DNA from 4 places in the Pseudomonas sp. PME37.24/006 genome. Region 1 is predicted to be linked to each of the others. Evidence: riboswitches for the same ligand, from Rfam matches in the RefSeq annotation. Region 1 holds a riboswitch; each other region holds the start of a gene.

Region 1 (7,161 bases):
GCCCAGCGCCATCACACAAGAGAATGCGAGGACGACGCACAGGCCGATGATCAGCGCCCGATAGGCCGCTGCGCTGCGGATCGGCATCAGCGGCTCCCCGACTGCGGATGCAGGCCGGCGGCGAGCTTCTCGATGGCCGTGGCGTTCTCTACCGACGGCGTGACCTCCAGGTAGGACAGCACCACGAAACGCTGCTCGCGGATCGCCGTCACCGCCTGCAGTGCCGGATTGCCGAGCAGAAAATCACGCTTCTGCTGCCAGGAACGCGGGCCGTAGTCGACAATCACGATCACCTCGGGGTCGCGCTCCACCACGCTCTCCCAGTTCACTTGGATCCAGCTGGCCGTGACATCGTCCATCACGTTGTGCCCGCCTGCCGTTTCGATCAATGCCTGGGGCATGCCCATGCGCCCCGAGGTGGTCGGACGGTCTTCGCCGCTGTCGTAGAGAAACACCCGCGGCGCGCTGCCGGTTTGTTTGACAGTGTTGCGCACGGCCTCGATGCGCTCGCGCAGTTGCCCGACCAGTGCCTCGGCCCGTGGCTGCACCGCGAAGATCCGCCCAAGGTTGAGCAGGTCGCGGTACAGGTCATCGAGGCTGGCGCCCTGCTGTTTCATCACCCAGGAACAGGACTCACTGAGTTCATAGACGGCGATTCCGAAGGGCTGCAGGGTCGTCGGGGTGACCGCGCCACCGACCCGCATGCCGTAGTTCCAGCCGGCGAAGAACAGATCCGCGTCGGCCTCCAGCAAGGTTTCCACGGAGGGATAGCGGCTGGCCAGTTCGGGTACATCGCCGAGTGAGTCCTTGAAGGCCGGATCCAGGGTTTTCCAGCCGCTGATGCCGGTATAGCCGACCATGCGATCGCGCAGGCCGAGGGTGACCAGCATGCTGGTCATGTTGATGTCGTGGCTGACCACGCGCTGCGGCGCCTGCTCGAAAGTCACGTCACGGTCACAGCTACGTACCGTGAGTGGATAGTCGCTGGCAACTGCCGGCAGCGCGAGCAGCGCCAGCGACAGACTGCAAAAGTATCTAAAGGTCTTCATTGGGTAATCCAGGTGATCCGTGGGTAGGCATGCAGCGGATGGCTGTCGACCAGCGCCTGCACACCGAATACGCGCTGCAACAGCTCGGCGCTCAGCACCTCGGTGGGTGTGCCGCTGGCGACCAGGCGGCCGGCAGCCATGACATAGAGGCGGTCGCAGAAAGCCGCCGCCAGGTTCAGGTCGTGAAAGCTGGCCAGGGTACTCAGGCCGAGGCTGCGCAGGTGCCGCAACAACTCCAGCTGGTAGCGCGGGTCGAGGTGGTTGGTCGGCTCGTCTAGAATCAGCAGACCGGGTTGCTGCACCAGCGCCCGGGCCAGCAACACCCGTTGTTTCTCGCCGCCGGAAAGGTTGGCGAACGCCTGACCCGCCTGCGCAGTCAGGCCGACATGCTGCAGAGCCTGGGCCACCAGTTCGGCGTCCTCGGCGCTGTCGCCGGCGAACAACCCCTGGTGCGGCGTGCGCCCCATGGCGACCACATCGGCGACGCTGAGGCCGAACTCCTGGGGAAACTCCTGCAGCACCACGGCGATGCGCTGCGCACTCCAGCGCGGGGTCTGCCGCCAGAGGTTCTCGCCGTCGAGATGCAAGCTGCCGCTCGCCGGCTCGCTGGAACGATAGGCGCAGCGCAACAGGCTGGTCTTGCCGCTGCCGTTGGGGCCGATAAGGCCGACAAACTCGCCTTCACCGATATGCAGATCGATGTCCTGCAACAACCAGCGTGGCGCAGTGCGCCGACTTTCAACGGCCCATGACAGCTTTTCGATGCTTAGCCTCGACATGCCCGACTCCTACTTGTGGCGCACCGGCAAACTACCCGGTGCGCCGGCGTTTAGAAGCTGTAGTCAGCGCTGACGAAGAACGAGCGTGGCTCGCCCAGGTACCACTGCTGGCCATTGTTGCTCGTGGTGGTGGCGTACTGACGGTCGAACAGGTTGTTCAACTGCAGGCCGAGGGTCAGATCCTTCTGCAGATGCCAGTCGAAGTTGGCGTCCACCACGGTGTAACTCGGTACCCTGACGCTGTTGGCGTTGTCGGCGTAGCGGCTGTCCACGTAACGGGCGCCGGCACCGACGCTGAAACGCTCGGCAAAGTCCTTGCTCAACCACAGGTTGGCGGAGCGACGCGGCACGTTGGTGGGGCGATTGCCCTGGAAATCGTCGCCACCGCTGACGAACTCGTCGTACTCGGCGCGCACCAGTGCCGCGTTGGCAGACAGCTGCGCGGCATAGGGCAGGCGCAGCTCGAGGGTCGCCTCGATACCATCCGAGGATTGCTGACCAACCTGCTGCTGGACGGTCGGGTTGGCCGGGTCGGTACTGAGCAGCTTGTTCTTGACGATGTGATAGGCGGCCAGCGTCCACTCGCCACGGTTATCGAAAAACTGCTGTTTGATGCCCACTTCGGTTTGCTTGGCGGTGCTCAGATCCCACTGCTGCTGGCCCGCACTGAGAGTCAGCAGGTTGCCGACGCCTTCGGTGCTGGTGGCGTACTGACCGTACAGCGACAAGTCATCGGTCAGCGCGAACACCAGGCCGGCGCGCCAGTTGTTGCCGGTCAGGCTACGGTCGCTGCGGGTGCCGGCCAGCAGATCATCACGATTCAGGTGTACCTGGTCACGGCGCACACCGGTGACCAGTGCCAGTTGCTCGGTGAGCTGCGTGCGGTTCTCGGCGAACAACGAGAACTGACGCGCCTGATTGGCTTCGCGAGCGCGATACGGGTCATTGCTGATGTAGCTACCACCACCGGACTGGCCAAGTGGCACGCTGTCGCTGAGGGTATTGCCGAAATCATGCTTGCGCACGAAACGGATGGAGTTGTAGTCCACGCCAACCACGGTGCGGCTGTCGAGGCCGAACAGCGAATGCTGCAGGGTGAACGTCTGGCGGTCGCCGATCTGTTCCTGGGTGTGCTTGATGCTGATGAAATCGCTACGCTCGACTAAATCACCCGGCTGCCAGGTGTAGGTTTCAGCGTTGCGCCAGCGCCGCTGGGTCTTGAGGTAGTACAGCTGGTTGCTGGCACTCAGGTTGTCGCTGATCGTCCAGTCGGTCACCAAGCGGGTCGACTGGTCGTTGTACTGCAGCGTGGCGTTCTCGACGTTGTAGTTACGCTCGCGCAGGCTTTCGCGGTAGTGACCATCCACCAACGGCGTGCCGAAATACTGCTGCGGCTCCTGATTACCGTAATCGTGGCTGAGGGTGAAGCTCAGGTCGTCGGTCGCCTCCCAGCGCAATGCAGCACTGATGGCCAGGCTCTCGGAATCACCACGGTCGACCCAGCCATTGCTGGCCTGCTGATTGAGATTGAAACGGTAGCTCAGGCGGTCGTTCAGGGAGCCGCCGCTATCGAGTGCCATCTGTTGACGATCATCGGAGCCGTAACCCAGACGCACGCGATTGCGGATCTCGCCCTCGAAAGGCTTCTTCGGCACCACGTTGATCACCGCGCCCGTCGCCCCTTCGCCGTACAGCACCGACGCCGGGCCACGGAGGATGTCGATACGCTCCACCGACCAGGTATCGACCGGAAAGGTCACGGTGCCGGCGCCGACATAAAGACGGGTGCCGTCATACAGCTGCATGGTCGAGCTGTGCCCGGTAAAACCCCGGGCGGACAACGCGGTGCCGCCATTGCCGGGCGTGCCCATGAAGGTGATGCCAGGTGAGCGGGTGACGGCCTCCTGGACGGTGGTGTTGTTGCGCTTCAGGATCTGCTCGGCGCCAATGCTGCTGACGCTGGCGGGCGTTTCCAGTGGCGTCAGATTCAGGCGCGAGCCGGTCGTTGCCAGCGTATGCAGATCAGGCGGCGACGACTCATCGGCCGTGCCGGTGATCGCCGTCGAGGGCAAGGCTATGGAAGCGTTCGACTCGGCGGCCTGAGCCGGCAAGGCGAACAGCAGCGCACAGGGCAACAGCCCAACACGCAGGGATTTGCCCGACAGGGCATCGAACAGGGAATATCGGGACATGTCGTTCCACTCGAAACAGGAATGAATGAATCCCGGAGGGAACAACGCATAGGGAATCGCAGGCGCACGAAGCCCACGGAAACCGGCCTGCGCCCGCCCACCGCGGGTTTGCCAAACAGAAGTTTCGGGCCGGTCTCCGGGCTCACGAGGGTCATGAAGCATTCACCTTCCCATGCCATGGCACAGTGGTTAATCGAATGCTTCGCTCGCATACCGTTGCGGGGGCAGCGCCGGACTGATCATGTTCATGACGAACCGGCTTCCCGTTTCACCCCATGCACGGCGGCATGGGACACCTGAAACTGGCGCGCATCTGACCATCGAAGCGTCGAGCCGTCAATCATCGCCATGCAGCGGCCTCGATCCATGCACCATGGCATCGCCGGCTGGGATAACATCGCCCGACCTCGGATTGGCCAGGAAACACAGGATGCAGCGAGACGATGAACGAGCGACCGGCAGGCGCTCCTCTACCGCCCCAGGCAAGCCGCCGACGCTGGCGGATGTGGCCAAGGTCGCAGGCGTTTCGCCGATCACCGTGTCGCGCACGCTCAACCAGCCGGAGATCGTCCGCCCGGAACTGCGCGAAAAGGTCTTTCGTGCCGTGCACAAGACCGGCTACGTGCCGGCCATGCTCACCGGCGTGGCCGAGCAGCGCAGCCGGCTGATTTCCCTGCTGGTGCCGACGATTGCCAATTCGATCTTCTCGGACACGGTGCAGGCGCTGATCGACACCCTCACCGAAGCCGGCCACGAGACGCTGATCGGCCTGACCAACTACAGCGCCGAACGCGAAGAGCAGCTACTCGACGCCATCTTGCGGCGGCGCCCCGATGGCATCGTACTGACCGGCACCCTACACACCAAAGCCAGCCGCACGCGCCTGTCGCGCTCGGGCATTCCGATCGTCGAGTCCTGGGATCTCGCGCCGCGGCCGCTGGACATGTTGGTGGGCTTTTCCCACGAAGCGGTCGGCGTGGCCACCGCGCGCTACCTGATGGGCAAGGGCTATCGGCGCTTCGCCGTGGTGACCCTGGATGACCCACGCGGCCACCGACGCTGCGAAAGCCTGATCAGCGAACTGGCGAGCCAGGGGATTACCGAGGTGCCGCGCGTGGTGTTGCCGCCACCGGCAACGGTGAACCTCGGCCGTGAGGGCCTGCAGCGTCTGTTAGCAGGTCGCGAGCGCCCGAATGTACTGGTGTGCAGTTCCGACACCCTGGCCCACGGCGTGCTGGAAGAAGCCACCGAACTGGGCATTCGCGTGCCGCAGGATCTGGCGGTGATGGGCTTTGGCGACCTGAGCAGCGCCGCGCACCTGCACCCGGCCCTGTCCACCGTGTGCATCAACGGCGCGGACATCGGCATACAAGCGGCGCGCGCGCTGGTGCAACGCCTCGATCATCCCCACGAAGAGCCAGTGAAAGTGCGCATCGATACCGGTTTCAGGATCATCGAACGGCAGAGCGCATAGCCTGTTTTGCACTTAACAGCGAAAACCCACGCACGCTTCAACGCCAGGGAGCAAACCAACCTAGTCCATCTTCAGTGAGGCCTCTCGGGTTGTATTCACAACCAATCCAGCCGTCATAGCCAAGTTCGTCGAGCAGGGCGAATAGCTGCGGATAGTTCACCTCGCCGGTGTCCGGCTCGTGGCGATCCGGTACGCCGGCAATCTGTATATGCCCGACCCCAGCCTGAAAGCGTTTGAAGCACGCCGTAAGATCGCCCTCCATGATCTGCGCATGAAAAAAATCCATCTGCACCTTCAGATTTGGCTCGCCCAGCTCGGCGAGAATGGCGTGGCCCTCTGCCTGATAATTGATGAAATAACCGGGTATCGAGCGGCTATTGATCGGCTCGATCAGCAGTGTCAGTCGGTGCTCGGCCAGGCGGCGAGCGGCATAGCGCAGGTTTTCCAGGTAGACCTCGCGCATCCGCGGGCGCATGCCCTCCTCGCTCACCAACCCGGCCATCGCATGCAGCTTCGGGCAGCCCAGCGCATGGGCATATTCGATGGCGCGATCGACCCCCTCGCGGAACTCCGCCTCGCGCCCCGGCAAGGCGGCAATGCCGCGCTCTCCCGCCGCGAAGTCACCCGGCGGCAGGTTGAACAACACCTGGCTCAAACCATGCTCGGCCAGCCGTTCGGCCAGCTCGGCCGGGGTGAAATCATAGGGGAACAGGTATTCAACGCCCTTGAACCCGGCAGCCGCGGCGCGGCCGAATCGCTGAAGAAAGGGAGCATCGCTGAACATCATGCTGAGGTTGGCAGCAAATCGTGGCATGGCAGTCACCATTGAGCGCCGAAGGTCTGGCGCAGTTCGTCAATTTGTTCATCGTCGAGCGGGCGTACCGGCTGCTGGCGCAGCAGCAAGTAGAGCTTGGCGGTTTCTTCCAACTCTTCGATGGCGTAGGTGGCCGCCTCCAGACTCTTGCCCGAGACGACAGGCCCATGGTTGGCGAGCAACACGGAGCTGTGTTGCCCCACCAGGCCACGAATCGCCTCACCCAGTTGTGGGTCACCGGGGCGGTGGTAAGGGATCAGTGGCAAGCGGCCAACGCGCATCACGAAATAGGGCGTCAGCGGGGGCAGGCAAGAGGTTGTGTCCAGGCAGTCCAGGCAGGAGACAGCCGCCGAATGGGTGCAGTGCAGGTGCACGATGGCGCCGGAGTCCTCCCGACCCTCGTACACCGCACGGTGCAGAAAGGCCTCCTTGGAGGCCGGCTTGCCCGCCAGATGGTTTCCCTGCCAGTCGAGTTTAGCGATATCGGCTGGGTCCAGCCGCCCCAGGCAGGCATTGGTCGGGGTCAAGAGCCAACCATCATCAAGGCGAACGCTGATGTTGCCTGATGAGCCGGGGCTCAGTCCGCGCAGGTACAGCGAGCGGCCGATCTCGACGATTTCCTCGCGCAATGCACTTTCGTTGCTCATGCCAGCCTCTCCCATGCCTTGATCATGAAATCGGCACTGCCGAAGTTACCGGACTTGAGCGCTAACGCCAGTGGCTTGCCGGATTGGCCGAGCGTTTGAGTCCAGGGCACACCCGGGTCGATGCTCGCGCCGATGCGCAATCCTTCGATGCCCAGCGCCCCGACTACCGCGCCAGAGGTTTCACCGCCAGCCACCAATAACTGGCC
Region 2 (7,161 bases), 830 kb from region 1:
GGCCTGTGCGCTGCGCTGACCGATGCCGACGCCCGCGTGCGCGGCGCCGCAGCTCAGAGCCTCAGTGAATTGAAAACCGCCGACGCCGGTCGCGTGGTGCTGCCCTGGGCCAGGCATGCCGACCCGTTCGTGCGGGCCAGTGCCCTGCGAGCCCTGCGCGAGTTGCGGCTGATCGACAGCGTACCCACTGCCGTCGCCGCGCTGCAGGACAGCGATGCCTTCGTGCGCCGTGAAGCGGTAGGTATCCTCGGCTGGTTGAAACAGGTCGATGCGCTGCCCCAACTGGCGCGCCTGGCCAGCGACGATGCCGATACCGAAGTACGCCGCGCCGCCACCGGTGCGCTGGGTCTGGCCAGCGACGACAGCGTGCTGCCGGCCCTGCAGACGGCGCTCAAGGATCGCGAATGGCAGGTGCGTGAGGAGGCAGCCACCACCCTCGGCAAAGTTGGCCAGGCGGGTGCCGGCCCTGCGCTGCTGGAGGCGCTGAGCGACAGCTACTGGCAGGTGCGACTGCGTGCCGTGCGCTCGCTCGGCCGCCTGCGATTCGCGGCGGCGCGTGAGGCGCTGGTGGAACTGCTCGGGCACGCGATCAGCAACCTGCGCAAGGAGTCCGCACTGGCGCTTGGCGAGCTGGGCGACGCTCAGGCACTGCCAGCATTGCTGGCTGTCGAGCACGATGGCGACCCGGAAGTGCGCAAAGCTGTGCGTATCGCCATCGGCCAGTTGCGCCTGCAAAAGCCATGAACCAGGCACCCGTCGCAATACGTAACAGTGCCACGCAAGCGACACTGACCGTGGAGTGGGGGCAAGGGCAGGTACAGGTGCTCGCCCACGGGCGCCTGCGCGCCGGGTGCCCGTGCTCGAAATGCCGGGCGGCCCGGCTGGCGCAGCGCATCGACGTGGCACCGGATGGCGTCCGCATCACGGCAGTCCACCCTCAGGGCTATGGGCTGCAACTGGTATTCGACGATGGCCACGACCGCGGCATCTATCCCTGGAGCTATTTGCGTGAGCTGGGGGAGGTGGCAGGTTGAGTTGGCCGGGCTTGTCGCATGGCCAGGTCGTCACGGCGCCGGCCGCGGGATGACCGCAATCGCATTCGCGCCGAGGGCGACGCTCATACCTAACTGGGGTCGAACATCCATTTTGCAAACACCACCAATACTGTAGGAGCCCGCTTGCGGGCGAATCACCAGGCCAACGCAGATTCAGCAGCAAGGCCACCATCGTATCGCCCGCAAGCGGGCTCCTACAGGCCGGAATCTTCATGCTTTTGCAGGAACCTAGAACATACAAGCCGCTACCCCGCGGCGAATGGTTGTCGCGCCGCGGGCCTGGAGAGACGGCTGCCATTGCGCTGCGCCGAGAGGGTGGTACAGGCACTTAGCCCTTGTTCTTGCGCTGCGGTTTGGGCCGGCCTTGTACGCACTTGAAGCGCGGTTCGGTCTTGCAGATCACGTAAATGCGGCCGCGACGTTTGACGATCTGACAATCGCGGTGGCGCAATTTGGCGGTGCGCAGCGACGCGAGCACTTTCATGAGCGGGCTCCTGCAAAACCGGCGAAGCGCTTGTTGAACCCGGCCACGCGGCCTTCGCTTGCGGTCTGGCGCTGCTGGCCGGTGTAGATCGGGTGCGAGGCGCTGGAGATATCGAGCGTGACGTAGGGGTAGGTGTTGCCGTCGCTGTGCTCGCGGGTTTTGTCGGTGCTGACCGTGGAGCCGATCAGCCAGTAGGCGTCAGCCGAGACGTCGTGGAATAGAACGGGGCGATATTCAGGGTGGATACCAGGTTTCATAAGTGCTCCAATAAATACGTTATAAAGTAACAATATACAGTCTTATTGATTTTGGTTCTCATTTCAAGCCCGAATCTGGATTTTTCCCGCAGGCCTCATCGGCACTCGGATCTTCCAGATCAGACGCTGAAATGAGCGCTGAACTGGACTTGCTAAATTGTTATGTTGTAACAATAATGGCCACCGAAATTAGCCGTACAAGTGCTGCACTGGCTTCCGGCTTGTTGGGATGAATGCGCAGAAACTGCAGCGAAGCGCTGCAGGGGAGCGACCTAATCGTTTAAGATGCCGCCCGCCGGTTTCCGCGAGGAATTAATAGGGAATCCGTCGCCACCTCTGGTGGCCAAACGGAACTGCCCCCGCAACTGTAGGTACTGAGCATCGTTGCATTCGTGTCACTGGGTTCGAATCCGGGAAGGCCGCAGCGTTGCCACGACGTACCAGTCAGGAGACCTGCCGGCACAGGTCTGAGCAGCTGCAGTGCAGCCCTGCTCGGGCGCTGCAATCGAACCAGCCGGCGGGGTGTCCGGGAGGGGCATCCGTAATCACCTTCCTCAGGGACAGGTGCGGCCATGGCCGCTTGGCGTGATGTGTTCTCCAGCCTGCGCACTGCCATTTATGCGTATCTGTTGATTGGGAGATCACCCGCATGACCGTGTCTCGTTTTGCCGTTCTGGCCGCCACCCTTGGCCTGTCTTCGATGGCGCTGGCCGCCAGCCCAACTCAATACCCCCTGACCCTTGAGAACTGCGGCCATGAGCTGAGCTTCGCCGCTGCGCCGAAGAGCGCCGTAACCATTGGCCAGGCCGGCACAGAAATTCTCTATTCCCTCGGGTTGGGCGACCGCTTGGTAGGCACCTCGTTGTGGTTCAGCAATGTGCTGCCCGAGTTCGAGGCGCAGAACGCCAAGGTCGAACGGCTGGCCGATAACGATCCGAGCTTCGAATCGGTGATCAACAAGCGCCCCGGTCTGGTGGCCGTGCAGTTCGAATGGATGGTTGGCGAGCAGGGCGTGGTCGGCACCCGTGAGCAGTTTCACGAGCTGAAGATTCCCACCTACATCATGCCGTCCGACTGCGAGGGCAAGGACAATCTGGTCGGTGCAGACGGTACCCGCCTGCAGCCTTTCCAGATCGACAGCCTGTACAAGAGCGTGCAGCAACTGGCGCAAATCTTCGACGTGCAGGCTGAGGGCGACAAGCTGGTCGCCAGTCTGCAGGACAGGCTCGGCAAAGCGGTCGCCAACGCCGAGCAGCGTCAGGCCAAGCAAATCTCCGCTGCGTTCTGGTTCTCCAGCGCGGACCTGGATCTCGACCCCTACATGGCCGGCCAGAAAGGCGTTGCCGACACCATGATGAAGTCGCTGGGCCTGCGCAACGTGGTCGAGTCCAGCGAAGAGTGGCCGACGGTCGGCTGGGAAACACTGGCCAAGGCCAACCCGACCGTGCTGGTGCTCGCGCGCATGGATCGCCGCCGTTTCCCGGCTGACGACGTGGAGAAGAAACTCGAGTTCCTGCGTAATGATCCAGTCGCCAAACACATGGATGCGGTGAAGAACGGTCGCATCGTGATTCTCGATGCCGACGGCATGCAGGCTTCGCTGCGCATGATCACCGGCATCGAAACCCTGGCCAAGGCCGTTGATGGGTTCGATCTGCAGAAATGATTGCTCGCGGCTCCCGCCTGTTCCTGCTGACCATCATCTGCCTGCTGTTGCTGGCCGTGGCGGTGGTCGTCGGTGTGGCACTGGGTGAAACCCGCATCCCGCTGTCGGTGGTCTTTCAGGTGCTGGCCAACAAGCTGTTCGGGACGGGCTTCTTGCTCGACCCGATCGACGAGGGCATCGTCTGGAACTACCGCCTGACCCGCGCCCTGGTCGCCGCCTGTTGCGGCGCCGGGCTGTCGGTGTGTGGGGTGGTGCTGCAGGCGCTGCTGCGCAATCCACTGGCCGATCCTTATTTGTTGGGGATTTCCGCCGGTGCTTCCACCGGAGCGGTTTCGGTGGCGCTGCTGGGGCTCGGCGCGGGCATGCTGTCGCTTTCGATGGGCGCCTTCATTGGCGCAATCGCCGCCTTCAGCCTGGTCGCCTTGCTGGCGCGGGCAGCGGGTGGCGGCGCGCTGAATGGCACCGGGCAGATCATTCTTGCCGGTATCGCCGGCTCCCAGTTGTTCAACGCGCTCACCTCGTTCCTGATCACCAAATCGGCCAGCGCCGAGCAGGCGCGGGGCATCATGTTCTGGCTGCTCGGCAACCTCAGCGGCGTCAACTGGCACGATGTCGCCCTGGCCGTACCCGTGGCGCTGGCCGGGGTGCTGCTGGTGGCCTGGCATACCCGCGCCCTGGATGCCTTCACCTTCGGTGCCGAATCGGCGGCGTCGCTGGGCGTGCCGGTGCGCCGGGTGCAGGCCACGCTGATCGCCTGCGCGGCGCTGGTCACAGCGGTGATGGTGTCGATCGTCGGCTCCATCGGTTTCGTCGGTCTGGTGATTCCTCACGCGGCACGGCTGCTGGTCGGCGTGCGGCATGGCCGGCTGGTGCCGGTCGCAGCCCTGACCGGCGCGGTGTTTCTGATCGCCGCCGACGTGCTGTCGCGTACGGTGATCAAAGGGCAGGTACTGCCGATTGGCGTGGTCACCGCGTTGATCGGCGCGCCGGCCTTCGCGGTGATTCTGGTACGCGGGAGGCGGGTGCGGTGAGTACGGTGCTGCAGTGCAGCGACCTGGGCTGGTCGGTGAAGGGAAAGACGATCGTCGCCGGCGTCGACCTGCAACTGCGCCAGGGAGAGACGCTCGGCCTGATCGGCCCCAATGGTTCGGGCAAGTCGACCTTGCTCAAGCTGCTGTCCGGTATCCGCACGCCGGGCAGTGGCCAGGTGCACTTGCAGGGCAAGCTGCTGGGTAGCCTGAGTCGCCGTGATGTCGCCCGCCAGTTGGCGTTCGTCGAGCAGCAGGCCGACACCGGTGATGCGGTGACGGTGCGCGATGCCGTCGAGCTGGGCCGCACGCCCTGGCTGTCGGCGCTGCAGCCCTGGTCGGCGGAGGACGAGAAGATCGTCGCTCAGGCACTGGCCGATGTGGACATGGCGGAAATGCCGGAGCGGGCCTGGAGCACCCTGTCGGGTGGTGAACGCCAGCGCGTGCACATCGCCCGGGCGCTGGCGCAGAAGCCGCAGATCCTGCTGCTCGACGAACCCACCAATCATCTGGATATCCAGCACCAGCTGTCGATCCTCAATCTGGTGCGCACGCTGCCGGTGACTACGCTGATCGCCTTGCATGACCTCAACCAGGCCCTTGAGTGCGACCGCCTCGGGGTGATGGAGCGTGGTCGACTGGTGGCGTTGGGGGCACCGGCCGAGGTGCTGACCACCGACCGTTTACGCGACACCTTCGGCGTACGCGCCCGCTACCTGGTCGACCCTGAAGACGGTGCCCGGGTGCTGCGCTTTCAACCTATCTGAAACGAGTCTTTTTATGCGTTTTTCGCCGTTCTTCGCTTTGCTCGCTACGCTTGTATTCGCAGCTCCGGCATTGGCCGAAATCCACGAAGTGAAGATGCTCAACCGTGGGGAGTCCGGTTCGATGGTCTATGAACCGGATTTTCTGGCCATTGCCCCAGGTGACAGCGTCAAGTTCATCGCCACGCATCCGACCCACAACGCCGCCAGCATCCCCGGATTCCTGCCGGAGGGGGCCGAGCCGTTCAAGGGCAAGATCAACGAAGAGGTCGAAGTGACCTTCAGTGAAGCAGGGCTCTATGGCATCCAGTGCATTCCTCACCTGGCGATGGGTATGGTGATGCTCATTCAGGTCGGTGATCAGCCGGTCAGTGAGGCGCAGATTCCCGCGCAACTGCCGGCGCGGGCCAAGCAGCGGCTGGAGCAGATCGTCCAGCGCGCGAGTAAATGAGCCAGCCATGAGCCGAGTGCTGGATACCTTCGCCAGCCTGTCACCCGCCGCCCGGGTGCTGGTGCTCAACAGCCTGGCGTTCAACTTCGGCTTTTACATGCTGGTGCCGTATCTGGCCGGGCACCTCAGCGAGAGCCTGGGGCTGGCGGGTTGGGCGGTCGGCCTGGTGCTCGGCATCCGCGTGTTCAGCCAGCAGGGGTTGTTCCTGTTCGGTGGCTTGCTGGGTGACCGCATCGGCTACCGTCGCGCCATTCTCATCGGTTGCCTGGTGCGCTGCGTGGGGTTTGCCGTGCTCGGCTTCTCGGAAAGCCTGGCGGTTCTGCTGCTGGCCGCCTGCGTTAGCGGTTTCGCCGGTGCGCTGTTCACGCCTTGTGCCCAGGCCTACCTGGCCGACGAGTGCCAGGACATGCAGCAGCGCAAGCGCGCATTCGCTCTGCAGAACATGGCCAGCACCGCGGGCATGCTGCTCGGGCCGCTGGCAGGTCTGCTGCTGATCGGCATCGATTTCGCGGTATCCGGCAGCGTGGCAGCCGGGCTGTTTCTGCTCATGACCCTGGTGCAGTGGCGCTTCCTGCCGAGCAAGGAGCTGGTGTCCGGTGACGAGCCGGTGACCATGCTGCGCCAGTGCCTGGACATGCTGCAGCAGTGGCCATTCTTGCGCTTCGCCGTGTTGGCGGCAGCCTATCCACTGCTGTTCCATCCACTTTATCTGGCGATCCCGGCCTACAGCCACGCCCACGGCGGCGGGCAGGCATGGATCACGCGGGTATTCGTTATCACCGCGTTGGTCGGCGTGTTGCTGCAGATGCCCCTCAGCGCGCTACGCCAGCGTTGGCTCAGCGAGGGACAGGGCATGGGCCTCGGTCTGGCGTTGATGGCGGTTAGCTACGCGCTGCTGGCCGAACCTTTCGCCAGTCTGTTGACCCCGTATTGGGCGGTTCTGCTGATGGCCGCTTTGCTTAGCCTCGGCAGCCTGCTGGTGCTGCCGCTGCTGTCGGCCCACGTGCCTCATTACGCCCGGCGCGGGCAACTAGCCGCCTATTACGGCTTCTTCGCCGGTGTGGGCGGGCTGGCGGCGTTGTTCGGCAATGTGCTGATCGGCCGGCTACTGCCCGCTGATCAGGCGCCGCCGCAGGTACTCTGGTGGGCGCTGGTCTGTATCGGTCTGGCTGCTGCTTTCGGTCTGGCCCGGCATATGAGTTCACTCAAAGAGCCCTGATGAACAGGCTGTACCCACGCCTGCTCGCTACTACCACTTTCTGCCTCTCGACACCGGTCACCGCCGCCGAAAGCGCCCAGGTGCAGAACGTCGCCTTGATGGCGAATAGGCTCTAAGCTGAGTGGCGTTGAACAGACTTCAGATCGCTAATGACGGTTGGATCATTAATTCGCAACGAGGAGGTCGTATGACACAGGAAAGAGTCAGGCTAAGGGATATGATCTTCAGCGCTAATGA
Region 3 (7,161 bases), on a different contig from region 1:
GCACCGCACAGGTGTCGTAGAAGTCGCTGATCACGCCTTCGTAAGTCAGTGGCGGTTCGAGTTTTTCGGTGGTTACCGGATACACCAGTGGCAGGCGCTGCTGGCTGTCGTCCAGGTGGCCTTCGATGATGCCGAAGGCGTTGCCGCCCTGACCGACATTGGCCTTGGCCTTGGCCACGAAGTAGCCGACCACGGGTGACGACTTGAGCAGGCGCAGGGCCTTGAGGGTGATCAGCTCGGGGTCGCCCGGGCCTACGCCCAGGCCCAGCAGGCGGCCTTTGCCGGGGCGGTCCATACCGTTCATCACTCGACCTCCGTGGCCAGGGCGTTGACCGCGGCGGCGGCCATGGCGCTACCGCCCCGACGGCCCTGAACGATCACGTAGGGCACGCCATGCTCGGCAAAGGTGCTGGCGAGCAGATCCTTGGACTCCGCAGCGCCCACGAAGCCCACCGGGAAGCCGAGAATCAGCGCTGGCTTGGGCGCGCCCGCAGCGAGCATGTCGAGCAGATAGAACAATGCGGTGGGGGCATTGCCGATCACCACCACCGAGCCTTCGAGATGCTCGCGCCAGTGCTCCAGCGCCACCGCCGAACGGGTGTTGCCCAGCTTCTTGGCCAGCTCAGGCACGCCGGCATCGTTGAGGGTGCAGAGCACCGGGTTGGCCGCTTGCAGGCGCGCACGGGTCACCCCTTCGGCGACCATGCGCGCATCGCAGAGAATCGCCGCGCCATTGGCCAGGGCCTGGCGACCGGCTGCACCGGCACCCGCGGAGAAGCGCAGATCCTGCACCACATCGACCATGCCGCAGGCGTGGATGACCCGCACCGCGAGCTTCTCGAGATCCGCCGGAATGGCGCTCAGGTCGGCCTCGGCGCGGATGATGGAGAAGGAATGGCGATAGATCTCCTGACCATCGCGGATGTAATCGGTCATCGGGTGAAACTCCAGGTATCGGGAAGCGAGGCCAGCAGCTCGCTGGCCTCGTCAAGTGTCAGGTGGCGGGCCAGTGGCGCGCCGAAATCGTTGCTGTCCGCCTGGCGGGCGAACAGATCGTAGCGGCCTTCGGCTACCGCCAGCAGGGTCACGGGGGCACGGTGGGCGGCGGCGCAGGAACGGCTGCAGCCGCTGAGGTGGATGCCGGCCAGGCGGCGGCCAGCCTTCAGCGTCTCGGCCAGGCGGCATCCATCGGCTTTGGTATCGGCCAGGCCCTTGGCGCAGCCGCTTGAGCCGGTACAGGCGATGATGCGGGCTAGCGGCGCATCGGCATCGACCAGCAAGCCGAGCCCCTCCAGCGCCTGGAGGGCTGCCTGCGCATCGGCTGTGGCGATATTGGGCAGCAGCACGCTCTGCCAGGGCGTCATGCGCAGGCTGCCATCGCCCAGACGCCTAGCCAGAGCGGCGAGCCCGAGCAGCTGTTCGGCGTCGAGCCGGCCCAATGGAGGGACGCCGCCGACATACACGCGGCCAAGCTGGCGCTGGCCGCCGATACCGATATGGGCCTGGGGCTCCGCCGGGCTGCGTCGCCAGTCATCCGCGCTCAGCAGCACGTCACCCAGGCGCTCCTTCAGGTGCTGCAGCAGCTCGGCGGCCGGGTGGCTGACCAGCAGGTGGCGCATGCGTGTCTGCTCGGGCGTGGCCAGTTCAAGAAACAGGTCGAGCAGCGCCAGCAGCAGCTCATCGGCATGGGCCTCGGGCACCACGGCCAGCGCGGGCACATCGCCAGGCGCTTGTGGCGGGCAGCCCGCCAGGCCGAAGGCATAGCCGATCTGGCCATCCAGCGGCAGGGCGCTGAGCCAGATGTCGTGGGGGTGTTCGAGCATGGCCAGGCGTTCGCCGCCATCGAGCAGCAGGGCGAACTTGGCCGACAGCGCGTGCAGGCGCGGAGTGTTCTCCAGCGTCGTCAGCAGGTGGGCGGCCAGTGGTGATACGTCGACCAGCGCCGCCGGGTCGAGGCCGGCCGCCGGGCTGACCATCAGGTTGCGCACATCGTCGGCAGCGGGTGAGCGCGGGCCGAGGCCGGCGGCCAGCAACTCGCCGATCAATGCGTCTTCACTGCCGGCGTGGATGCCGCGAATCTGCAGGTTGGCGCGGTTGGTGGCTTCGATCACGCCGCCTGCATGGTGTTGTGCGGCCTGGGCTATGCGCTCGGCTCCGGTGGCATCGAGGCGCCCGCAGGCCAGCTTGATCCGGCAGATGCCGCCATCCTTCGCCTGCACGATACGCAGCAACCCCGGACAGGCCGAGGGGCGAACAGCAGGGGATGGAATGCAAAAAGCCTGTTTCAACGGATCACCGGGGTCGGGTCACATGGGCATCCGTTCGAGGATAGGCCAGAGAAGGACGAGCTTCTATCACCGGGACACCCCGCCCGGTGTGGGCACATGCGACTGAATCCGTCGGCAGGTCTCCTGGCTCGCAGGTCATGGCGCGTGGCCGGCCTTCCCGGTTTCCCAGTGGCGATTGGCGCATGCGCTCGCTGCAACAGTTGCGGGGGCAGCCACGCCGCAGAACGATCTGCTCGTGTTCCCTCTTAGGCCCGCGCCTACGTACCACGTAGCCGACGGACACCGACAGAGGCGCTATTATGCCCGCTTTGTTCGCTAGGATGAAAAGCCGCGTCGTCCGATAGCGTGCAGCATCGGACGCGGAGCGTCGTCCTGGGCGGCATTCCCACGCGGAGCGTGAGGAACGATCTGGGCGATTTTGATAACGAGGAAAAACGCATGACACGCTGGCTAACCGTCGTGGGCATTGGTGAAGACGGCTACCCCGGCCTCGGCAAGGCGGCGCGACATGCATTGCTGGCGGCCGAACAGGTGTTTGGCAGCGAGCGCCAGCTGGCGCTGTTGCCGCATTGCATCCGTGCCACACGTCTGGAGTGGCCGAAGCCGTTTTCCCTGGTGCCAGTGCTCGAGAGGCGCGGTACGCCAGTCTGTGTACTGGCCAGCGGTGACCCGATGTTCTTTGGCGTCGGCGCCAGCCTGGCCCGCGAGCTGCCGAGCGATGAGCTGCACATTCTGCCGGCGCCTTCCTCCTGCTCGCTGGCGGCGGCTCGCCTGGGCTGGCCACTGCAGAGCACAGCCCTGGTCTCGCTGGTGGGTCGCCCGCTGGCAGCGCTCAATGCGCAGGTTCATCCCGGCGTGCGCCTGCTGGTGCTGAGCAACGATGGCGAGAGCCCGGCGGCCATTGCCGCATTGCTGCGCGAGCGTGGTTTCGGCCCCAGTCGGCTGAGCGTCTTCGAACACCTGGGCGGTGAGCGCGAGCGGTGTATCGATGGCCTGGCTGATGGCTGGGCGCTGGCTCGATCTGCTGATCTGAATCTGGTGGCGATCGACTGCGTTGCCGGTGATGACGCCATGCGCCTGCCACTCACGCCGGGCCTGCAGGACGATGCCTATCGCCACGACGGGCAACTCACCAAACGCGACGTGCGTGCCATCACCCTGGCGCGTCTGGCGCCGCTGCCTGGCGAGCTGCTCTGGGATGTCGGTGCCGGCTGCGGCTCCATCGGTATCGAGTGGCTGCGTGCCCATCCTGCTTGTCGGGCCATCGCCATCGAGGCCGACGAAGGCCGCCAGGGCCATATCGCCCACAACCGCGATGCCCTCGGCGTGCCGGGCCTGCAACTGGTGGCCGGGCGGGCACCCGAGGCGCTGGCCGGGCTGGCGGCGCCAGACGCGATCTTTATCGGTGGCGGGGTGACCGCGCCGGGCGTGCTCGACACCTGCTGGCGCGCGCTCAAGCCGGGTGGCCGACTAGTGGCCAACGCCGTGACCCTGCAGAGCGAGGCGGCGTTGATCGCCTTTCGTGGCGAAGAGGGCGGCGAGCTGACGCGCATCGAACTGGCCCAGGCCAAACCCCTGGGCGGCTTCGATACCTGGCGTGGCGCCTTGCCGATCACCTTGTTGCAGGTCAGCAAGCCGTTATGAGCCGCATCCTGTTACTGGGCGGGATCGGCGAAGCGCTGAATCTTGCCCGTCGCCTTGGCCCCGCACATATCTATAGCCTGGCCGGGCTGGGCAAGGTGCCGGAGGATCTGGCCTGCCAGGTACGTGTCGGTGGCTTTGGTGGTGTCGAGGGGCTGGCGGATTTTATCCACAAGCAGGGCATCGACCTGCTGGTCGATGCCACCCATCCCTATGCTGCGCAGATCAGCCGCAACGCTGCCCATGCCGCCCAGTTGGCTGGTATTGCCTGCTGGGCCTTGCGTCGCCCGGGCTGGGTTTCATCACCCGACGATGACTGGCGTGAGGTATTCGACTGGCCCTCGCTGATCACCGCGCTGAGCGATTTCCAGCGCCCGCTGTTCACCCTGGGCCGCGAGCCACTGGAGCATCTGCACGAGATTCCCGCCCACCAGCACTGGACGGTGCGCTGCCTGCAGAGCCAGCCTGCCACGCCCCGCGCCGAAGTGATCGGCGCCCGAGGGCCGTTCAGCTTGGACGATGAGCGTACGCTGTTCGAACGCCTCGATTGCGATGTGTTGGTGAGCAAGAACAGTGGCAGCGCCGCCACCGAGCACAAGCTGCAGGTCGCTCGTGAGCGTGGCGTGCCGGTGCTGGTGTTGCAGCGACCCTTGTTGCCCGCTGTGGATCGCGAGTTCGCCGAACCCGAAGCGCTGTGGCAGGCGCTGCTGAGCCATGGCGTCGAGTTTCAGGCTACGAAACCTTGTCCGTCACGACGCTGTTAGACTGCCGCCCTTTTCCCGGAGCCTACCCATGACTACCACGCCCTACGCTCAGGTGCTGTTCGCCGGCCCGGATCTGCTCGACGGCTCTTTTGCCGAGCTGTTTCGTGCCCGCCTGGTCGAGCTGCGTGGCGAGGCTGCGCTGGCCGACATCGTCGATACCGGCGCCGGTTATGACGGCCTCTGGCAGCGCGTGAAGGAGGGCAGCGGCAGGCTGCTGGTGATCGATCTGGAGGCGCAGAGCAGCAGCCAGCATGTCGACTGGCTGCGTAGCGAACTGGCGAGCCTGACCGATCCTGCACGGGTCTTTGTCACCAGCCTGTTCGGCCAGCTCGATGCCGATGCAGCCGGGGCCGCTTGTGCACTGCTCGAGCGCCCGGAGCTGCATCTGGGCTGCGTCGATGTGCCAGCGCTGCCCGGCAGCCACGCCTGGTCGAAGATTCCCGCTCACCAGTACCGCGTGCTGCTATGCAACGGTCCGCGCTGCACTCGCCGTGGCGCTCTGCCGCTGTGGAAGATGCTGCGCGAGAAGGTCAAGGCGGCCGGCAAGCTGGAGTGCGAGGGCGGTGTGCATATCACCCGTACCCAGTGCCAGTTCCCCTGCGATCAGGGCCCGACGCTGACGGTCTATCCGCCGGGTCACTGGTATCAGGTGCGTAGCGAGGAAGACGTGGTGCGCCTGGTCGACGAGCAACTGGTCGCTGGCCGTGCGGTGCCCGAGCTGATGATGGTGCGGCCGTGACCGGTATCGCCCGTAGCCTGGGTTGAGCGTAGCGATACCCGGGGCCGGGCGATTATTCCGAGCCTGTCGTCCCGGGTTACGCCTTCGGCTAACTCAGGCTACAAAAGCCGCGGCATCCTCATAGGCGACCCGCGCGCATTTCGGGCTAACATGCCGGCATCATAAAAATTCGAGTCGTGCATGACCGCCCTGTTTCTGCGTTATCGCATCGTCGCCATCGTGCTGTTGGTGATCTTCGGCCTGGCCGTCAGCCTGTGGCTGGCCAGCCGCTACGCCGAACAGCGGGCCTGGGAAGATCGCAGTAGCGAGGCCCACGGCCAGTTGCAGCTATATGCACAATCGATTCAGACCCTGGTCGATCGCTTTCGCTCGGTGCCGCAGCTGCTGTCGATGGACAGTGATATCCAGGCGCTGCTGCAGTCGCCGGACGATCCGCTGTTACGTGACAAGCTCAACCGCCGCTTCGAGTTGCTCAATACCGCTGCAGGCGCCAGCGTGCTGTACCTGATCGACCCCAAGGGCATCACACTGGCGGCCAGCAACTGGAACGAATGGAGCAGTTTCGTCGGCAGCAATTACAGTTTCCGGCCGTATTTTCAGGATGCCCTGCACCACACATCTGGCCGCTATTTCGCGGTTGGTGTGACCACCGGCGTGCCCGGCTACTTCCTCTCCCACGCGGTGTATGACGATAACGGTGCGGTGATCGGCGTACTGGTGGTCAAGCTCGAACTGGAAGAGCTGCAGCGTGAGTGGGTCGGCCAGCCCGGTGTGCTGCTGGTCGCCGACAGCTATGGCGTGGTGATTCTGAGCAGCCGACCGGCTTGGCGTTTCCAGGCCCTTGAGGAACTCGATGCGCTCGATCATGCCGAGCTGGTGGAGGTGCGCAAGTATGCAGAGCGTGCGTTGCGCACGTTGCCCAAACAACAGGGGCAGTCGCTCGGCAAAGATGCCGACTGGATGAACATCGATGGGCCGGACGGGCGGCACAATTACCTGTGGCAGCGTCTTGAACTGAGCAGTGAAGCCTGGACGCTGCACCTGCTGATCGACGAGGACAGCCTTGGCGATACGGCGCGCAGCTATCGCCTGGCGGCGGCGGGTGTATGGCTGACCCTGGTGTTCTTCGTCCTATTCCTGCTGCAACGGCGCAAGAACCAGCGTTTGCAGGCGAGCATCCGCGAGAACCTCGAGCGCGAAGTGACCCTGCGCACCGCCGAGTTACGCGAGGCCCAGGAGGGTTTGGTGCACGCGGCGAAGATGGCCGCGCTGGGGCAAATGTCGGCGGCCATGGCTCACGAGATCAACCAGCCGCTGACAGCCATTCAGATGCACCTGAGCAGCCTTGGTTTGTTGCTCGATAACGGCCGTGAGGGCGATGTGCGCGACGGCCTGGTGCGCATCGACGGCCTGCTGCAGCGCATGGCCAGCCTGACCGGGCACCTGAAAACCTTCGCGCGCAAGAGCCCGGCCGGGCTGAACGAGCGACTGCTGCTCAGTGATGTGCTGGAGCAAGCCTTGCTGTTGCTGGCGCCGCGTCTGCGCAGCGAGCAGGTCGAGCTGCGCTGCGAGATCCGTAGCGAGGAGCGGGTCTGTGGGGATGCCATCCGCCTGGAGCAGGTCATTCTCAATCTGCTCAACAACGCCCTGGATGCCATGCTCGACAGCGCCATACGGGAGCTGGGTGTGTCGATCGAGGTGCAGGGTGAGCAGTGCGTGATGCGTATTA
Region 4 (7,161 bases), on a different contig from region 1:
GCCCAGGCCGCCGAGCGGATTCGCGAGAGCGAGGAGCGCTATCGCATCCTGGTGGAAGACTCGCCGGCGATCATCTGCCGCTATCGGCCTGATCTCACGCTGGTCTACGCCAACCGACCGTTGGCGCAGTATCTGGGCATTCGTCAGGAAAACCTGCCGGGTACCAGCCTGGCGACCTATCTGTCGGCCCAGGAGCTGACCCAGTTTCGCGAGCGCCATCGCCAACTGACGCCCGCCGAGCCGGTCTCCACCGCACTGGTGCGCATGGACCTGCCGGGGCGCGAACATATCTGGTGGGTTCTGGCCGAGCGTGCGGTGTTCGACGAGCACGGCAAGCTGCTCGAAGTGCAGGCCGTCGGGCGTGACGACACAGAATTACAGAAGGCCCGGCAGATGCTCAACCAGAGCGCCAAGATGGCGGTGCTAGGCGAGATGGCCACGGGGCTGGCCCACGAGATCAACCAGCCGCTGAACGTCATGCGCATCGCCCTGACCAATACCTTGAAGGGTGTGGAAAACGGTTCGGCCAACCCCGATTACCTGAAGAACAAACTGGGGCGTATCGAGCAGCAGATCACCCGGGCGGCGAAGATCGTCAACCACATGCGCATCTTCGGGCGGCGCTCCGAGGTCGAGGACGATCTGTTCAGCCCTGACGAGGCCATCGAGGGCGCCCTGACGCTGATCCGCGAAGGCGAGCTCGCCCGCGATATCGACCTGACCCTCGACCTCTGCGGTTCTCCCCAGGTGCGTGGGCATGCCGACCAGCTCGAGCAGGTGATCATCAATCTGCTGGTCAACGCCAAGGATGCGCTGCTCAGCGCGCGGGAAAAGCAGCCCGAACTGGAGCCGCGTATCCACCTGCACAGCTCGCTCAGCGAGAATAAGGTGGTCGTGCAGGTTCAGGACAATGCGGGCGGTATCGACCCGCTGCTGCTGGATCGCGTGTTCGATCCGTTCTTCACCACCAAACCAGTGGGCAAGGGCACCGGGCTGGGGCTGTCGGTCAGCTACGGGCTGGTCAACCAGATGGGTGGCAAGCTCAGCGTGAGCAACCAGGAGGGTGGTGCTTGCTTCCGTATCGAGCTGCCGGTGGTCGCCCCCTGACATGAGCGACTGGGTAGATACCTTGTACCGCTGTTGCGACGGTGTGCTGGGTGGCGATCAGACGCTGATCGAGCAACTGCGCGACGCGGGCTTCGACTGCCGTGAGGGCTGCTGGAGTTTCCATCTGCCGGCGCTGCATGCCTGGTTGGGCGAACAAGTGGTCATCCAAAGCGCGCTCGATTATCCGATCTTTCTGCAGCGCCTGTACGCCAGCGATCTCAACGGGCGTCTCGCCCAGCGGGGCGCGCAGATCGTCATTGCCGACAATCACGGCAAGGTCAGCGAGAGTCTGTATCGTCTGCAGCGCCTGCCCTGAACAGGTGGCGATGGCTCTCGTGGTACAGCGCCGAATTGGCGAAGTCCTCGGCGCCCAGCACCCTGCCAACCAGAATCAGCGCAGTGCGACGAAAGCCTTTGGCGCTGACCTTCTCTTCGATATCGGCGAGTGTGCCGAGCACCCAGTCCTGGTCCGGCCAGCTGGCGCGATGCACCACCGCGATCGGGCAACTGGCGCCATAGTGCGGCAGCAGCTCGCCGACGATCTTCGCCAGGTGTTGCACGCCCAGGTGGATGGCCATGGTCGCGCCGTGCCGAGCCAGATCGTGCAGCTGCTCGCCTTCGGGCATCGGTGATTTGCTGGCATAGCGGGTGAGGATCACCGTCTGCGAAACATCCGGCAGCGTCAGCTCGCTTTCCAGCAGCGCGGCGCAGGCTGCCGTAGCCGTGACCCCAGGGATGATCTCGAAGGGGATGTCGAGTGCGCGCAGGTGACGAATCTGCTCACCGATGGCGCCGTACAGCGATGGGTCTCCCGAATGTACCCGTGCCACGTCCTCGCTGCGTGCATGGGCGGCGTGCAGCAGGGCGACGATTTCATCGAGATGCAATTCGGCGGTGTTCACCACCAGGCTGGCCTGATGGCCGTCGAGCAGTGCTTCCGGCACCAGGGAGCCGGCGTAGAGAATCACCGGGCAGGAGCGAATCAGGCGCTGGCCCTTCACGGTGATCAGCTCGGGGTCGCCGGGGCCGGCGCCGATGAAATAGACGGTCATGAGATTCCTGGGTTGCAAGCGGTAAATGGTGGAAGACTGGCTGCGGCTGTAGGAGCCGCGACCCCGCAGCGAATGGCTTGAACGACTCCGTTTTGCGGCGCGGCTGCAATTTTTCGCGCCGAGGTCGACGCACCTACAGTAGCGGCGTTTCTAAGGTTCGATGTCTGCGACAGCCAGTGTGGCGTTGGCGCTCTTGCACTTGGTTATCCACAGGCGAGCAGGTCGATTGCTCAAGTGTTCGGCCAAGGCCAACGCGCTGGCTTCTGCAACGCTCTGGCTGCCGGTAACGTGCAGGGCGATAGCCGAGGTCTGGCTCAGGCGCTCATGGTAACCCGTCAGCGCATCCGCGGGCATGAAGCTGATGGGCAGGCCCAGATGCTCGGCCAACTGCAGTAAACCGGGCTCGTCAGCCTTGTGTTCGCTGCTGGCCAGGGCTGTCAGCTTGGCAGTGCTCGAGCCATGCTCGGCCAGCGTATCGTCGAGCAATGCCAGCAGCTCGCTCAGCGAACACCCGCGCCGGCAACCCAGGCCGGCGACGAGGGTAGGGCGCTCGTTCATTCTGCGTGTCGAGTGCGGCCATGGAACCAGGCGGCAGCCAGCCCCAGGGCAGCCCAGAACGCAGCGTTGGTGAGCAGCGAGGCAAGGATGAATTCGTGCTCCAGCGCTTCGGGTGCCAGGCTTTCGTGCACCTCAGGCTGCGGTGCGCCAATCACATGGGGCAGCGCCAGAATCACCAGGCCCAGTATGCGCAGCACCCAGTTACCGCCAAATGCCAGCAGCGCCAGGCCTGCGGCGGTCGAAGCAGCGGTGCCGATCCACCAGTACTGGCGCAGCAGCAGCTCGGCTGCGGCGGTACCCGGCAGCTCCGGCGGCAAGCCGCTTGAGGGCGCGAGCACGAAGGTGGCGAAGCCAGCCAGGCCCCAGAGCAGGCCCTGCCAGGTCTTCTCGGGGGCGCGCAGGGTGAACAGGCCGGCGAGCATCAGCGCAAAGCCAACGCCTACCACCAGATTGCTCAAGCCTGTGGATAACAGCCGTTGCCAGCCATCTTCCGGTGCCCAGGCTTCACCGTCATGACTGTGACCGCCAGCGGCGGCATGATCGTGAGCGGCGCTGGAGGTGTCATGACTGTGTTCGAGAGTGGCCGCGGGTTCGGCGACTTCGAACGTCTCGGCATGCAGGATCAGTGGGGTTACCCACAGGCTCTGCAACAAGGTCAGCACGATGGCGGCGAGCAGGCCGGCGAAGCCGGCAGTCTGGGCGATGCGCTTGATCATCATGGCGTCCTCAGTGGCACGGAAACGCGGCGCTATGCCGGGTATCGTGGGCGGCGTTATGCAGGGCTTCTACGTGGGAAAAGCCTGCGAAGAAGATCAGCACGGCGCCCAGAACGCAGCTGCCAACGGCGAGCAAGATACGTTGCGACAAGGGACGCGCAGAGGCGGTGGAATTCGAAAGGACGCTGCTGGACATGATCGTAGACCTCAGGGGTAAACGGCACAGCAGGACACGGCGAGACTGCCCGCACAGGCGGGCGATAGTCGGCGCGTGCCCGCCCACCGCGGGTTGCCAAACAGAGGATTCAGGCCGGTCTCCGGGCTCACGATGATCACTGGGCAGTGATAAGGATCGGCCTTCCCATGCTCTCGCACAGTGGCCAAAACGATCCTGACATTCGCTTACCGTTGCGGGGGCAGCGCCGGACTCGAACCGGCTTCCCGTTTCACCTCACGCACGGCGGCGTGAGACACCTGAAACAACCGCGCAAGAACACCACGAAGCGCCAAGTGCGTCAACATGTTACAGGTCACCCCGTGATTGACCGTATCGCAGGCTCTGCGTAGCCTTGCGTTTTTCGAGGTTCTCCACTCGTGTGGAGCTAAGAGGGAACACGGCAAGCCGTGGCTGCCCCCGCAACTGTAAGCAGCGAGCGCATCGCCAACCGCCACTGGGAAACCGGGAAGGCCGGCTACGCGCCATGACCTGTGAGCCAGGAGACCTGCCTCGATAATGCTTTCGACAACCGGGCGGGGTGATCCGGTGGTGTTTGTGCGACAGCCCCGGCTGGCGCCTGCCATCTCATTGCCCGCTCGCCGTTTCTCCAGACGCCAGGGGCCTCCATGAAAACGCTCGCCAAACTTCCCGTCACCATCGTCACCGGCTTTCTCGGTGCCGGTAAGACCACCTTGCTGCGGCACATGCTGGAAAACGCCGAAGGCCGCCGTATTGCCGTGATCGTCAACGAGTTCGGCGAGCTGGGTATCGATGGTGAGATCCTCAAGCAATGCTCCATCGGCTGCACCGAGGAAGAAGCCAACGGCCGTGTCTTCGAACTGGCTAATGGCTGCCTGTGCTGCACCGTGCAGGAAGAGTTCTTCCCGGTGATGCGCGAGCTGGTGGCGCGTCGCGGCGACCTCGACCACATCCTGATCGAAACCAGCGGTCTGGCCTTGCCCAAGCCGTTGGTTCAAGCCTTCAACTGGCCGGAAATTCGCAACGCCTGCACCGTCGATGCGGTGATCACCGTGGTCGACAGCCCGGCGGTGGCTGCCGGCACCTTCGCGGCCTTCCCCGATCAGGTCGACGCGCAGCGCAAGCTCGATCCCAACCTCGATCATGAGTCGCCCCTGCACGAATTGTTCGCCGACCAACTGGCGAGCGCCGATTTGGTGATCCTCAACAAGGCCGATCTGCTCGATGCCGAGGCGCTGGCAGCGGTGCGCGCTGAAGTTGGCGAAGAGCTGCCGCCAGCGGTCAAGGTGGTCGAAGCCCATGGCGGTTCGCTGCCGCTCAATGTGCTGCTGGGCCTGAACAGCGAGACAGAGCTGCACATCGAGGGTCGCAAGACTCACCACGACAATGAAGACGAAGACCACGATCACGACGAGTTCGACTCGTTCCACGTGGAACTACCGGAAGCCGATGAGGCCCGCCTGCTGGCTGCACTGAAGGACGTCGTGGGTAAACACGGCATCCTGCGCATCAAGGGTTTCGTCGCCGTGCCGAACAAACCCATGCGTCTGCTCCTGCAGGGTGTCGGCCTGCGTTTCGACAAGCATTTCGATCGTGCCTGGAAGGCCGATGAAGCGCGGGTTACCCGCCTAATCGTAATCGGCCAGGAGCTCGACCACACGGCCATCGCGGCTGAGCTGAAAGCGGCTCTGGTATAACCATGATCGTCCGCAAGCGGGCTCCTACACGAACCGTAGGAGCGCGCTTGCGGACGATGCTTTAGGCGAGAATATGCACCTCCTGCGCACCCAGCCCGGCCAGTCGCTGCCGGCCGATAGTATCGCCGACCTTGGCCAGACCCCCGCCGAGCTGGTGGTGCTGTGCACCGGTGATTCGCACCTGTCGCTGCTGGCCGAGGTCGCCCGTCATCTGCCCGAGGATTACCCCAGCCTGCGTCTGGCCAGCCCGGCACAGCTGAGCAACAACGCCTCGGTGGACTTCTACGTCGAGCAGGTGCTCAGGCATGCCAAGGTCATCATGATTTCCGTGCATGGCGGCGTCAGCTACTGGCGCTACGGCATCCAGCGGCTGGTGGAGCTGGCGGGGCAGGGCAAGACACTGATTCTGGTGCCGGGCTGTGATAACCCCGACCCCGAGCTCACTGCGCTGGGCAACGTGACCGCCGAAGATGCCGAGCGGCTCTGGCAGTACCTGCGCCAGGGCGGTGTGGATAACGCGCGGCAGTTCTTCAACTGCATCGCCGACCGCTATATGGGCCGTGACTATGGCTGGCAGCCTCCCCGAGCGCTGCCGCGGGTTGGCCTGTATCACCCACGCGTGGGCAATGCGTCGCTGCAGGATTGGCGTGCCAGCTGGCAGCCGGACGCACCCGTTGCCGCGCTGCTGTTCTACCGCACCCATGTGCAGGCAGCCAACACCGCTTTCGTCGACACCTTCTGCCAGCGGCTGCAGGCTCAGGGCCTCAATCCGTTGCCCATCGCCGTGGCCAGCCTCAAGGAGGCGACCTGCCTGGCGCAGGTCGAGGATTGGCTGGACGAAGCCGGCGTGAGCGTGATCCTCAACACCACCGGTTTCGCCCAATCCAACCCGGAGTCGCCCCAGGCAAGGCCGTTCCGTCGCGACGTGCCGGTGCTGCAGGCGCTTTGTGCGCTGGACAGCGAAGAACAGTGGCAAGGCAACGCTCAGGGTCTCGGCCCCCGCGACCTGGCCATGCATATCGCGCTGCCGGAACTGGACGGCCGACTGATCACCCGGCCGATCAGTTTCAAGGGCCTTGCCTGGCGCAGCGAGCGCAGCCAGAGCGATGTGGTCTGCTACCGCGCGCACCTGCCGGGCATGGATTTCGTCGCCGAACTGGCGCGGCGTTGGTGCGAACTGCAGCGCACGCCTGCAGCGCAAAAGCGCGTCGCCCTGGTGCTGGCCAACTACCCGACCCGCGACGGTCGCATCGGCAACGGTGTCGGCCTGGACACCCCGGCGGCGGCGCTGAATATTCTCCAGGCCTTGCAGCAGCAGGGTTACCCGGTCGATGCGTTGCCGGACAGCGGCACCGCGCTGATCCACCAGTTGCTCGGTGGCGTCACCAACGATCTCGACAACCTCGACCTGCGGCCCTGCGCGCAGAGCCTGGCGCTGGACGACTACCAGCGATTCTTTGCCGCCCTGCCCGAGGCTAATCGCCAGGCGGTGCTGGAGCGCTGGGGCACACCGGAAAACGATCCGATGTTCCGCGATGGCCGGCTGATGATCGCCGGCCTGCGTTTCGGTCTGACCTTCGTCGGCATCCAGCCGGCGCGGGGTTATCAGGTGGATGCGGCGGCGGTCTACCACGACCCGGATCTGGCGCCACCCCACGGTTACCTGGCCTTCTATTGCTGGATGCGCCATCTATACCAGGCCAACGCGGTGATCCATGTCGGCAAGCACGGCAACCTGGAATGGCTACCCGGCAAGAGCGTCGGCCTGTCCGAAAGCTGCTGGCCGACGGCAATCCTCGGCGCCCTGCCGAACATTTACCCCTTCATCGTCAATG

What was found. A riboswitch is a leader RNA that binds a small molecule or an ion and turns the genes downstream of it on or off. The one in region 1 is predicted to bind cobalamin.
Region 2: it holds a riboswitch for cobalamin, as region 1 does, so the genes downstream of both, ACZ3GY_RS06385 (ABC transporter substrate-binding protein) here and ACZ3GY_RS10330 (TonB-dependent receptor) in region 1, are expected to answer to the same signal.
Region 3: it holds a riboswitch for cobalamin, as region 1 does, so the genes downstream of both, cobG (precorrin-3B synthase) here and ACZ3GY_RS10330 (TonB-dependent receptor) in region 1, are expected to answer to the same signal.
Region 4: it holds a riboswitch for cobalamin, as region 1 does, so the genes downstream of both, ACZ3GY_RS20035 (CbtB domain-containing protein) here and ACZ3GY_RS10330 (TonB-dependent receptor) in region 1, are expected to answer to the same signal.

Annotation. Positions count from the first base shown of each region.
Region 1 covers NZ_JBVHNL010000002.1:1,022,845-1,030,005, forward strand. Annotated here, with positions in the region: gene ACZ3GY_RS10315 (FecCD family ABC transporter permease) at 1-87, opposite strand, end outside; gene ACZ3GY_RS10320 (ABC transporter substrate-binding protein) at 87-1,049, opposite strand; gene ACZ3GY_RS10325 (ABC transporter ATP-binding protein) at 1,046-1,828, opposite strand; partial or broken gene ACZ3GY_RS10330 (TonB-dependent receptor) at 1,879-4,010, opposite strand; cobalamin riboswitch at 4,131-4,335, opposite strand; gene ACZ3GY_RS10335 (LacI family DNA-binding transcriptional regulator) at 4,451-5,494, shown strand; gene otnI (2-oxo-tetronate isomerase) at 5,532-6,308, opposite strand; gene otnC (3-oxo-tetronate 4-phosphate decarboxylase) at 6,314-6,955, opposite strand; gene otnK (3-oxo-tetronate kinase) at 6,952-7,161, opposite strand, start outside.
Region 2 covers NZ_JBVHNL010000002.1:195,687-202,847, forward strand. Annotated here, with positions in the region: gene ACZ3GY_RS06365 (HEAT repeat domain-containing protein) at 1-744, shown strand, start outside; gene ACZ3GY_RS06370 (DUF971 domain-containing protein) at 741-1,034, shown strand; gene ykgO (type B 50S ribosomal protein L36) at 1,384-1,539, opposite strand; gene ACZ3GY_RS06380 (type B 50S ribosomal protein L31) at 1,536-1,796, opposite strand; cobalamin riboswitch at 2,076-2,271, shown strand; gene ACZ3GY_RS06385 (ABC transporter substrate-binding protein) at 2,446-3,462, shown strand; gene ACZ3GY_RS06390 (FecCD family ABC transporter permease) at 3,459-4,493, shown strand; gene ACZ3GY_RS06395 (ABC transporter ATP-binding protein) at 4,490-5,257, shown strand; gene ACZ3GY_RS06400 (pseudoazurin) at 5,271-5,705, shown strand; gene ACZ3GY_RS06405 (MFS transporter) at 5,713-6,924, shown strand; gene ACZ3GY_RS06410 (DUF5677 domain-containing protein) at 7,112-7,161, shown strand, end outside.
Region 3 covers NZ_JBVHNL010000004.1:715,044-722,204, reverse strand. Annotated here, with positions in the region: gene ACZ3GY_RS19425 (precorrin-2 C(20)-methyltransferase) at 1-295, opposite strand, end outside; gene ACZ3GY_RS19420 (precorrin-8X methylmutase) at 304-936, opposite strand; gene cobG (precorrin-3B synthase) at 933-2,288, opposite strand; cobalamin riboswitch at 2,385-2,590, opposite strand; gene cbiE (precorrin-6y C5,15-methyltransferase (decarboxylating) subunit CbiE) at 2,727-3,932, shown strand; gene ACZ3GY_RS19405 (cobalt-precorrin-6A reductase) at 3,929-4,693, shown strand; gene ACZ3GY_RS19400 ((2Fe-2S) ferredoxin domain-containing protein) at 4,722-5,432, shown strand; gene ACZ3GY_RS19395 (sensor histidine kinase) at 5,613-7,161, shown strand, end outside.
Region 4 covers NZ_JBVHNL010000004.1:861,504-868,664, forward strand. Annotated here, with positions in the region: gene ACZ3GY_RS20010 (PAS domain-containing sensor histidine kinase) at 1-1,107, shown strand, start outside; gene ACZ3GY_RS20015 (hypothetical protein) at 1,109-1,423, shown strand; gene cobM (precorrin-4 C(11)-methyltransferase) at 1,386-2,159, opposite strand; gene ACZ3GY_RS20025 (cobalamin biosynthesis protein) at 2,310-2,717, opposite strand; gene ACZ3GY_RS20030 (CbtA family protein) at 2,714-3,433, opposite strand; gene ACZ3GY_RS20035 (CbtB domain-containing protein) at 3,444-3,629, opposite strand; cobalamin riboswitch at 3,725-3,926, opposite strand; cobalamin riboswitch at 3,998-4,177, shown strand; gene cobW (cobalamin biosynthesis protein CobW) at 4,277-5,326, shown strand; gene cobN (cobaltochelatase subunit CobN) at 5,400-7,161, shown strand, end outside.